Regions from separate parts of the Rhizobium sp. 01N424 genome, predicted to be linked through region 2. Evidence: predicted binding sites of a transcription regulator. Region 2 holds the regulator's gene; each other region holds the start of a gene.

Region 1 (3,278 bases), on a different contig from region 2:
ACGCCGAGAAGCCGGATGCCTTTTGACACCGGAAAGACGCCTTCGAGCAGAAGGCGGATGCCGTCTTCGATCGCGCCTTCCGAACTTAATCCTTTTGCCAGCGTTCGGGAGCGCGTGATCTGCGTGAAGTCGGAATATTTGACCTTGAGCGTTACGGTCTTTGCGGCAATGCTGTTTGCTTCGCAATAGCGCCAGACTTTGGCAATGAGCGGCATCATGCCATCCATTGCCGGGCCATAGGCATGAATGTCGGACGCGAACGTGTCCTCGGCGCCCACAGATTTGCGAACCCGATCAGGCTTGACCTGGCGGTCGTCGGTGCCGCGGGCAATCCCGTAGTAGTAGGGTCCTGATTTTCCGAAATGACTGACGAGAAACGCAAGATCCTTGCCTCTAAGATCTGCACCGGTCTCAATGCCGAGGCGCAGCATTTTCTCGGCTGTCGCCGGTCCGACGCCGTGGAACTTCTTCACTGGCAGCGCTGCCACAAAGCCCGGACCATTCTTCGGCGTGATAACTGCCTGTCCGTTTGGCTTGTTGAGGTCGCTCGCCATCTTAGCCAGGAATTTGTTGTAGGAAATGCCGGCTGACGCATTGAGCCCTGTCACCGCCTTGATCTTTTCACGGATTTCGAGCGCGATCTCGGTTGCGATTTCTATTCCCTTGAGATTTTCGGTGACGTCGAGATAAGCCTCATCCAGGGACAGTGGCTCGACCAGCGGCGTGTACTCGGAAAAGATCGCCCTGATATCGAGGGAGACCGACTTGTAGACGTCAAATCGCGGCTTGACGAAAACCAGATCCGGGCATTTTCGCTTGGCCGTCACGGATGGCATTGCCGAACGCACGCCGAACGCGCGTGCCTCATAGCTTGCGGCTGCGACGACGCCGCGGGCCTCAGCGCCACCAACGGCGATCGGCTTTCCACGAAGTTCGGGATTGTCGCGTTGTTCCACCGACGCATAGAAGGCATCCATGTCAACGTGAATGATCTTGCGCACTCGCTCTGCTGCGGGGTTGTCCGGTTCGGCACTCATCACTCATTCCACATCATGCGCCATCCACCAGCGGCTCGCATCAGGCCTCCCTGGTTTCCGGCTTCGCCGCCACATCGAGCTGGCACCTGTCTATCCCGTCGGCGGCATTCATTCTCTCGCATCCCAATGCCAGCCGGCGACGCAAGTTACGTATCGGGATTGCCGCGCCATGCCGCTGCACAACTGCCTTGCGATTCATCTCGTCACTGCGACCGCATGCCCGGCATGCGACAATGAGAACCTTGCATCGAACCTGACGGAGAATAATCCCATCTTTAAAGGAATTTTTTCTTATCTTTGTCATTTTGCCGATCTGTGGATGAGCTCTTTCTACCGCATTGATTTTGCTTCCTGATCGCGCGTCGAGCCGCTGTGGACGAATGTTGGACCACGAGTATCTGCCCAAACATGACGATTGACTCAAATGCCAATCAGGAACAAACAAGGAACATACTTGCTTTTGTGCAGAATGGAAACCCGCTTTTGACAGAGGTCAATTTTGGCGCACGGTGCCGCAAATCTCGTGATCTCCGAGCTTCGGGAACGCATTCAGCATCTCGAAGGTCCATCTTCGCGTCCGAAGCGGGTCCTACCCTTCGACATACCCGACATCGATGATCGCCTGCCAGGCGGAGGCTTGGCCTATGGCGCTCTGCATGAATTTGCCGGCGGCGGCGCGGGAACTGTCGACGGCGCGGCGGCGGCACTTTTCGTAGCTGGCATTGCTGCCCGCACCACGGGCCAGATTGTCTGGTGCCTTGCAAGACCGGACCTGTTTTTCCCTGCGCTGGCGCAGGCGGGCCTCCATCCGAAGCGGGTCGTTTTTGTCGAGTCCGCCAGCGAGGACGACGTCATCGCCAACATGGAGGAGGCCCTGGGCTATGGCGGTCTGGGTGCCGTGGTCGGCGAGCTGGTGCGGTTGCCGATGACCAAGTCGCGTCGCCTTCAGCTTGCCGCGGAGAAGTCTGGAACCATGGGGCTGATCGTCAGGCGCTGGCGACGACAGACAGAAGCCAGGGACTTCGGCCAGCCGACGGCTTCGGCCACGCGGTGGCGGGTGAGTGTCACTCCGAGCGAGGAGCTTCCTGTGCAAGGCGTCGGTCGAGCACAGTGGCGGTTAGAGCTTATAAGAGTGAAAGCGGGCGAGTGCGCTGAGTATTTCGTAGGAGCGTGTGATGCCAAGGGTCGTATCAATCTATCTTCCGGAGCTGGCGACGGACAGGATCAGGCGAGCCGATCCTTCTATTCCCGTTGAGCAGGCCATCGCCGTGATCGCCCGCAGTGGGTCGAAAAGGTGGGTATCGGGCGCCGATGCTGCAGCCAGGAAATCGGGCGTCCGTGTCGGTATGCCTGCTGCCAAGGCCCAGGCGATCTTTCATGGGTTGATGCTGGTCGACGCCGATCCGGTGGCCGACGCAGCGGCACTCAAACGGATCACCCTCTGGGCCTTGGGCCAGTATTCGCCGCTCGTCGCTGTCGATGCCCCTGACGGGATCATCATGGACACCGAGGGGGCCGATCATCTTCAGGGCGGGGAGCCGTTGATGGTCTCCGGGATCGCCAACCGTTTCCGCGCCAAAAAGCTGTCGGCCCGCGTTGCTATTGCCGACACGTGGGGGGCGGCACACGCCTGCGCCCGGGCAACTCGGCAGGAGAGCGTGATCGTACCAGTGGGCGAGACCGTACGTGCCGTCGAGAAGCTGCCGCTCTCAATGCTGCGGCTCTCGTCCAAGATCGTCGGCGACCTTCACACGCTTGGCTTCAAGACGATCGGAGAGCTGTCGGCAACACCTCGTGCGCCGCTCGCCCTTCGTTTCGGTCCTGAGATCGGCCGCCGGCTCGACCAGATGTTCGGACGCATCGCAGAGCCAATCGAGCCTATCCGAGCCGCTGAGCTGATCGAGGTCAGCCGTGTGTTTGCCGAGCCCATCGGGGCCGCCGAGACGATCGACAAATACGTCGGCTATTTGATCATCCGCCTGGTGGCTGAACTTCAGCGCCATGGCCTTGGTGTTCGCCGCGCCGATCTGATTATCGAAAAGGTCGACGGCACTCGCCAAGCCGTTCGTTCCGGAACGGCAAAGCCGTCGCGTGATGTCGTTTGGCTGAAGAAGCTCTTTCGCGACCGCACTGAGACAATCGAGCCGGGTTTCGGAATTGAGAAGCTGACCCTGGTGGCCGTCAGGGCAGAACCTTTCGAAGAGTTTCAAAAGGTCTCCGCACTGGTCGAGGAGGAGACGC
Region 2 (3,278 bases):
GGTGGCAACGGTTTCTTTTATGGTGCCCCTGCCGTGGTGCCAGCGGCCGAACCCGAGCCCGGATCGATGCAGGATCGCGCTATTGAATGGCTTTATCGCCTCAGAAGCGGCATCGGCGATCGTATCAGAGGCATCCTGCCTGGCGACACCGGCGCTTTCGCCGCCGCTCTCGTCACGGACGAGCGCCGCGCCATTTCGAGCGAGACGACCGAGGCGCTGCGCCAATCCGGGCTTGCGCATATCATTGCCATTTCCGGTCTCAACATGGCGCTGTCGGCAGGCATCTTCTTCGTCGGCTTCCGCAGCGTGCTCAGCCTGTTTCCGGCTGTCGTCCAGGCCTATCCCGTCAAGAAGATCGCCGCAGCCGGTGCGCTTGCCGCCGTCACCGCCTATTTTCTGATCTCGGGCTTCGCTGTCTCTGCCGAACGCGCCTTCATCATGATGGCGATCATGCTGGCGGCGGTCTTCTTCGACCGGCCGTCGATCAGTCTGCGCAACGTCGCCCTGTCGGCGCTGGTGATCATTATCCTCTCACCCTCGGAGATCATGGGGCCAAGCTTCCAGATGTCCTTCGCCGCGACACTGGCCCTCGTCGCGGGCTATGCGCTCTGGAAGGAGAGGCCGGTGCGCGACCGGCCCTTCGCAAAGTTTCGCGCCGTCAGGATGCTGTCTTCCGCCGCCGCGTTCTTCGGCGGCATCCTGCTGACCTCCGTCATCGGCGGCTTCTCGACTGCATTGTTCTCGGTCGAGCACTTCCACCGGCTGACGGCCTATGGCCTGCCAGCCAATCTCGCCGCAATGCCGATTATCTCCTTCATCATCATGCCGTTCGGCCTCATTGCCATGCTGCTGATGCCCTTCGGTCTCGATGCATGGGCGTGGCAGGTGACGGGTTTCGGGCTCGATCTGGTGATCGCCATCGCCAGGACGGTTGCCTCATGGGGCGGCGATATCGGCGTCGGGCGCCTGGCGTCTTGGTACTTTCCCGCGGCGGTGACAGGTTTCCTGCTGCTGACTTTGCTGCGCAGCCGCATGCGCCATCTCGGCACCGCGATCTTGATGGCATCGACGACAGCCGCCGCGATGTTGGGAGGTCCTCCGCCGCCGAAAATCGTGATTGCCGAGGACGGGAGCATGGCGGGCATCGTCAGCGACAACGGCCTCGCCACCAATCGCGAGCGGCCACCGGGCTTCATCTTTGATCAATGGAGGCGCGCTCTGGTGATCGATAAGCATCTGTCACCGGCGTTCCCGGCGCTCCCGGATATTCCCACCGCACCGCGCGGTGAAAGGCTGAAACTGACGGAGGCACAGCAGAACGACACCATGAACGCGATCAAGGCCAGTGCGACGGGCGAGCGCTTCTCATGCGTGAAAAAGGCCTGGTGTACAGCGAAGCTCGACAACGGTTCGATCCTGACCGTGATCGAGAATGCGGCGTTCCTTGGCCCAGCCTGCGACATATCCGATATCGTCGTCACACCGGTTCGCCTGCGCTTCGATACCTGCCGCTCAGGCGCCCTGCTTTTCACCGGGGAGACACTGCGGAAGACAGGCGCTGTCGAGCTTCGTTTCCCCAATGGGATCGCCGAAATCACCACATCATTCGAGGGTCTCGATCGTCCCTGGACCCGCCACCGCGCCTATGACTGGCGCAGTGGAGCTTTTGGTGAAAGCGAACCGCTCAGTGATAGCGGCGGATAAGGCCGACGAGCTTACCCTGAACCTTGACGCGGTCAGGTCCAAAAATGCGGGTTTCGTAAGCCGGGTTGGCGGCCTCGAGCGCAATGGACGCGCCCTTGCGGCGGAAGCGCTTCAGTGTTGCCTCTTCGTCATCGACGAGCGCAACGACGATATCACCGGCATTGGCGGTATTGGTGTTGCGGATGATGACCGTGTCGCCGTCGAAGATGCCGGCCTCGATCATGGAGTCGCCCTTGACCTCAAGAGCATAGTGCTCACCGTTTCCGAGCATGTCGGCGGGAACTGTAATGTCGTGGGTGTTCTGCTGGATCGCCGAAATCGGCACACCGGCTGCGATCCGGCCCATGACCGGCACGGAGATCGACGTGTGATTGTCCTCGTTCGCCGGCTTCGGCGGCGCGACCGGCTGCGGCTTGCCGAGGCTGCCTTCGATGACGCTCGGCGAGAATCCGCGGCGCGGCTGAATGCTCGGGCTGTAGGCTTCCGGAAGCTTGATGACCTCGAGTGCGCGCGCCCTGTTCGGTAGGCGGCGAATGAAACCGCGCTCTTCCAACGCGGTGATCAGGCGATGGATGCCCGACTTGGAAGCCAGGTCGAGCGCGTCCTTCATTTCGTCGAAGGACGGCGGTACGCCGGACTCTTTCATCCGCTCGTGAATGAAGAGGAGAAGCTCCTGTTGTTTGCGCGTCAGCATCGAAGTCTTTCCCCAGATTCGTGAAACAAAGCCAGAACGGACACTATATGTTCCATATGTGTTCCGCAAGTGCCTAAATATTGGTAAAACTTCCGATGATTTTTCGTCGTTTTTGAAAGTTTATTTGCCGGATTGGTGATCCACGCTTGCGCTTTGCCGGGCAGGGAGTGCAAATCTCTGCCGGCTTCACCGGAGGGAACCGCCATGACGCATCCGCTCGATCATCTGGTACTGCCCGTCACCCATATAGATGTTGCCCGCGAGCGACTCGGCCGTCTCGGTTTCACCGTCGCGGCCGATGGCCGTCATCCGTTCGGAACGGAGAATGCCTGCGTCTTCCTTGCCGACAGGACCTATCTCGAACCGCTCGGTGTCGCCAACCAGGCGGAGTGCGACGCGGCCGTCGCGAAGGGCAACAGCTTCGTCGCCCGCGATCAGGCCTTCCGCTTCCGCTGCGGCGATGACGGCTTTTCGGCTGTTGTCTTCGGCACCGATGATGCCGATGCGGACAAGGCTTCCTATGACGGCGCACAGCTGAGCGGCGGTGATATGGTCGAATTCTCGCGGCCGATCGTCATGCCCGACGGAACACAGGCGACAGGCGCCTTCAAGCTCGCCTTTGCCGCCGATCTCCGGGCACCCGATGTCTTCTTCTTCGCCTGCCAGCGGATCAACGCCTTTCCGGCCGATCGCAAGGCACTGGAAACCCATGCAAACGGCGTCACCGGCATCAGCGAGATTGCCCTGAGCGCTGAGGATCCGCAGGCCTTCGCCGAATTTCTGGAGACGGCCAGCGGTGGAGTGGAGCCTAAGGAGGCGGCACTCGGCCTATACTTCGAATTGCCGAACGGGAGACTTTCCATCTTCTCGAGCGAGGGCA
Region 3 (3,278 bases), on a different contig from region 2:
TGCTCGCGGCCGTATTTCTTCTGCACGTAGCGGATCACCTCTTCGCGGCGGTCCTGGCAGAAGTCGATATCGAAGTCGGGCATCGACACGCGGTCGGGATTGAGGAAGCGTTCGAACAGCAGCGAGAAGCGCAGCGGATCGACGTCGGTAATCGTCAGGGCGTAGGCAACCAGCGAGCCCGCACCGGAACCGCGGCCCGGGCCGACCGGGATGTCCTGCAGCTTGGCCCATTTGATGAAGTCGGCAACGATCAGGAAGTAGCCGGGAAACTTCATCTTCTCGATGACGCTGAGCTCGAATTCTAGCCGGTCGCGATAGTCCTTCTCCTCGTAGCCCGGCGACATCCCGAGCGTCGCCAGACGCATATCGAGGCCTTCGACGGCCTGGCGGCGCAATTCGCCGGATTCGGCGCGATCGGCTTCGTCGGCGCCGTCGCTGGCGCCGGTAAAGCGCGGCAGGATCGGCTTGCGGGTCTGCAGAACGAAGGAGCAGCGCCTTGCGATCTCCAGCGTGCTTTCCAGCGCCTCCGGCAGATCGGCAAACAGCTTGGCCATTTCCGCCCGGCTCTTCAGATAGTGATCCGGAGTCAGCCGGAAGCGGCTGTCGTCGGAGACGATGGCGTTGTGCGCCACGGCCATCAGGGCGTCATGCGCGTCATAGTCGTCGCGCGCCGGGAAGAAGGCCTCGTTGGTCGCCACCAGCGGCAGATCGTGCTCGTAGGCAAGGCCGATCATCTTCTGCTCGTGGCGCTTGTCATAGGTGCCGTGGCGCTGCAACTCGACATAGAGCCGGTCGCCGAACAACGCCTTGAGACGCCACAGGCGCGAAACCGCCGGCGCCATATGCCCCTGCTTCAGGGCCATATCGATGGGGCCGCCAAGCGAACCGGTGAGCGCGATCAGACCCTCGGTTCCGGCCTCCTCGAGCCAGGAGGCGCGGACGTGGACCGCCTGATTGTCTTCACCGCCGAGATAGGCGCGGCTCACCAGATCGACGAGGCGCTCGTAACCGGCAGCCGTTGCCGCCAGCACGACGATCGCGGGCAGTTTGCCCATCATCTGCTGGCCGCCGCGCTTTTCAACTTCCAGCCCATCTTCCATATCGACGGAGATCTGGCAGCCGATGATCGGCTGCAGCCCCTCGTCCATCGCCTTCTGGGCGAATTCGAGGGCGACGAAGAGATTGTTTGTATCGGTGATGGCAATCGCCGGCTGGCTGTCGCCCGAAGCCTTGTAGAGGATCTTCTTCAGCGGCAACGCACCCTCGAGCAGCGAATAGGCGGAGTGTACGCGCAGATGAACGAAACCCGGCGTCCCGCCGATAAATCCGCCCTCTGCATCCGCCATGACACGTCCCTTCAATCGCCCGTATGAATCGGTGCCATTGTCGGTCCTGGCCGTGGAGATGTCCAGAAGAAGTCCCTGCCCGGAACCGCATGGCAGCCATGCGGTCCCCTGAAAAATTACATCGCCATCAGGATCAGAGAGAAGCTGGCAACAAACATTGCGATGGAGGTGAATGCTGCGACGTCACGGATCATGTCAGTCATTTGGCTCTCCTTTACTCGTTATGTTTTTAGTTTGTTCCGCTATTGTTCCGTTGTCAACAGGATTGTTTTCTGTTTGGTTAACGCGGAACCGGAGAGAAACATGCGCCTGATCATCCTTACCGCCGCCCTGCTTTCGGCCCAGGCCGCTGTTGCCTCCGATGCTGGCCCCGCCCGCATCGTCGATGCGGCCGTGGGCGACTGGAACGGCGACGGCAAGCCTGATCTGGCAGTGCTTGCCGAGGCCGCGGCGGATGCCGAAGACGATCAGCTCGGCATCTACATCTATCTGCGCGACGACCACGATCTGCTGCGGCTTGCGGCCAGCGCACCCGGCAAGATCTGGGGCAGCACGGCCATCGACGGGATCTACGGCCAGGAGCCATCGATCAAGGCCGCCGGAAAATCGTCGATCGCCGTCCATTCGCAAAACAGCGCCATCGGCCGGGACCGCTGGGAACAGACGCTGACGCTCGCCTATCGCAACGGCCAGTTCGTCGTCGCCGGCTATACCTACAGCGATTACGATACGCTCGACCCGGATGCGGGCGGCACCTGTGACTACAATGCGCTGACGGGTAAATTGCAGAAAGGGGGCAAGGATCAGACATCGGAGCCCCGCGTTATCGCCATCACCGACTGGAAGGACGAAACCGGCCAGTCGATCTGCGGCAACTGACGCTTGTTCTCTTTTTGTTCTTTACAAATATCGTTGCGTCTGCGAGACATATCGCAGGAGGCGCGGCATGTATCTCACTCTCTTGAACGACTTCATCGTCGAGGCAAAATCGCAGGCCTATGTCGGCGGCGGGGCAAAGATCGCGGCCTGCCGGCCGGGATCGCAGGATATCGGCTATGAGCGCGGCGAATGGCGCTATCTCGACAGTTATTTCGGCGGCACCGATTTCGCCGGCCAGGAGACGGTCTGGCTGAACGGCGAGCCCGTCTGGGCGATGAACTACTTCGGCCATATCATCGAGCCGCGGCTGATCGACGGTAGCCGCGCCGGGGCCGTGATCAAGGCAGCGCTCTCGGCGCTTTATGGCGGTGAAAAACGCTTTCTCGGCGGCATGGAATACGACCACGAATTCGGCCTGTATATCGACCGAAGCGAGGGCGATTGCGGGCATTTCCGCGGCCTGGAGATGATCGTCGTCGAGGAACGGCGGGCTTACGAGCTCGATTATCGCGGCGGCCTGATCCGCCTTTAGAACTCGACGACCTTGCCGTCGGTGATCGTCACACGGCGGTCCATGCGGCGCGCAAGCTCGTGGTTATGCGTGGCGATCAGGGCCGCGAGGCCCGACTGGCGCACCAGCGCTTCCAGCGCATCGAAGACGTAGTTTGCCGTTTCCGGATCGAGATTGCCGGTCGGCTCGTCGGCGAGAAGCAGGCTCGGCGCGTTGGCAACGGCGCGGGCAATCGCCACTCGCTGCTGCTCGCCGCCGGACAGTTCGCCCGGTCGATGGGCGCCGCGATGGCCGATGCGCATGTATTCGAGGAGCTGCTGGGCGCGCACGGCAGCTTCCTTGCGCGCCAGGCCTGAGATCATCTGCGGCATCATGATGTTTTCCTGCGCCGAGAATTCCGGCAGCAGGTGATGAAACTGATAGACGAAGCCGATCTCGCTGCGGCGGATCGCGGTACGCTTGTCGTCGGAGAGCCCGTTGCAGGCATGGCCGTTGATGCTGACCTCGCCATCGTCAGGATGTTCCAGCAGACCTGCCAGATG

The links. The regulator LexA, encoded in region 2, represses DNA repair genes until DNA is damaged. The targets are predictions, from matches to a motif close to TGTTCNNNNTGTGTTCNG.
Region 1: the regulator LexA is predicted to act here: its motif matches at 1,471-1,488, upstream of AC1DNK_RS23835 (ImuA family protein).
Region 3: the regulator LexA is predicted to act here: its motif matches at 1,571-1,588, upstream of dnaE (DNA polymerase III subunit alpha).

What each region holds. Positions count from the first base shown of each region.
Region 1 is NZ_JBFTRK010000011.1:81,425-84,702, forward strand. Features, by position in the region: gene dinB (DNA polymerase IV) at 1-1,037, opposite strand, end outside; gene AC1DNK_RS23830 (hypothetical protein) at 1,207-1,392, shown strand; gene AC1DNK_RS23835 (ImuA family protein) at 1,537-2,292, shown strand; gene AC1DNK_RS23840 (Y-family DNA polymerase) at 2,213-3,278, shown strand, end outside.
Region 2 is NZ_JBFTRK010000007.1:96,266-99,543, reverse strand. Features, by position in the region: gene AC1DNK_RS18345 (ComEC/Rec2 family competence protein) at 1-1,704, shown strand, start outside; gene lexA (transcriptional repressor LexA) at 1,685-2,398, opposite strand; gene AC1DNK_RS18335 (VOC family protein) at 2,603-3,278, shown strand, end outside.
Region 3 is NZ_JBFTRK010000005.1:268,906-272,183, reverse strand. Features, by position in the region: gene dnaE (DNA polymerase III subunit alpha) at 1-1,346, opposite strand, end outside; gene AC1DNK_RS16105 (hypothetical protein) at 1,650-2,225, shown strand; gene AC1DNK_RS16100 (DUF5680 domain-containing protein) at 2,293-2,757, shown strand; gene AC1DNK_RS16095 (ABC transporter ATP-binding protein) at 2,754-3,278, opposite strand, start outside.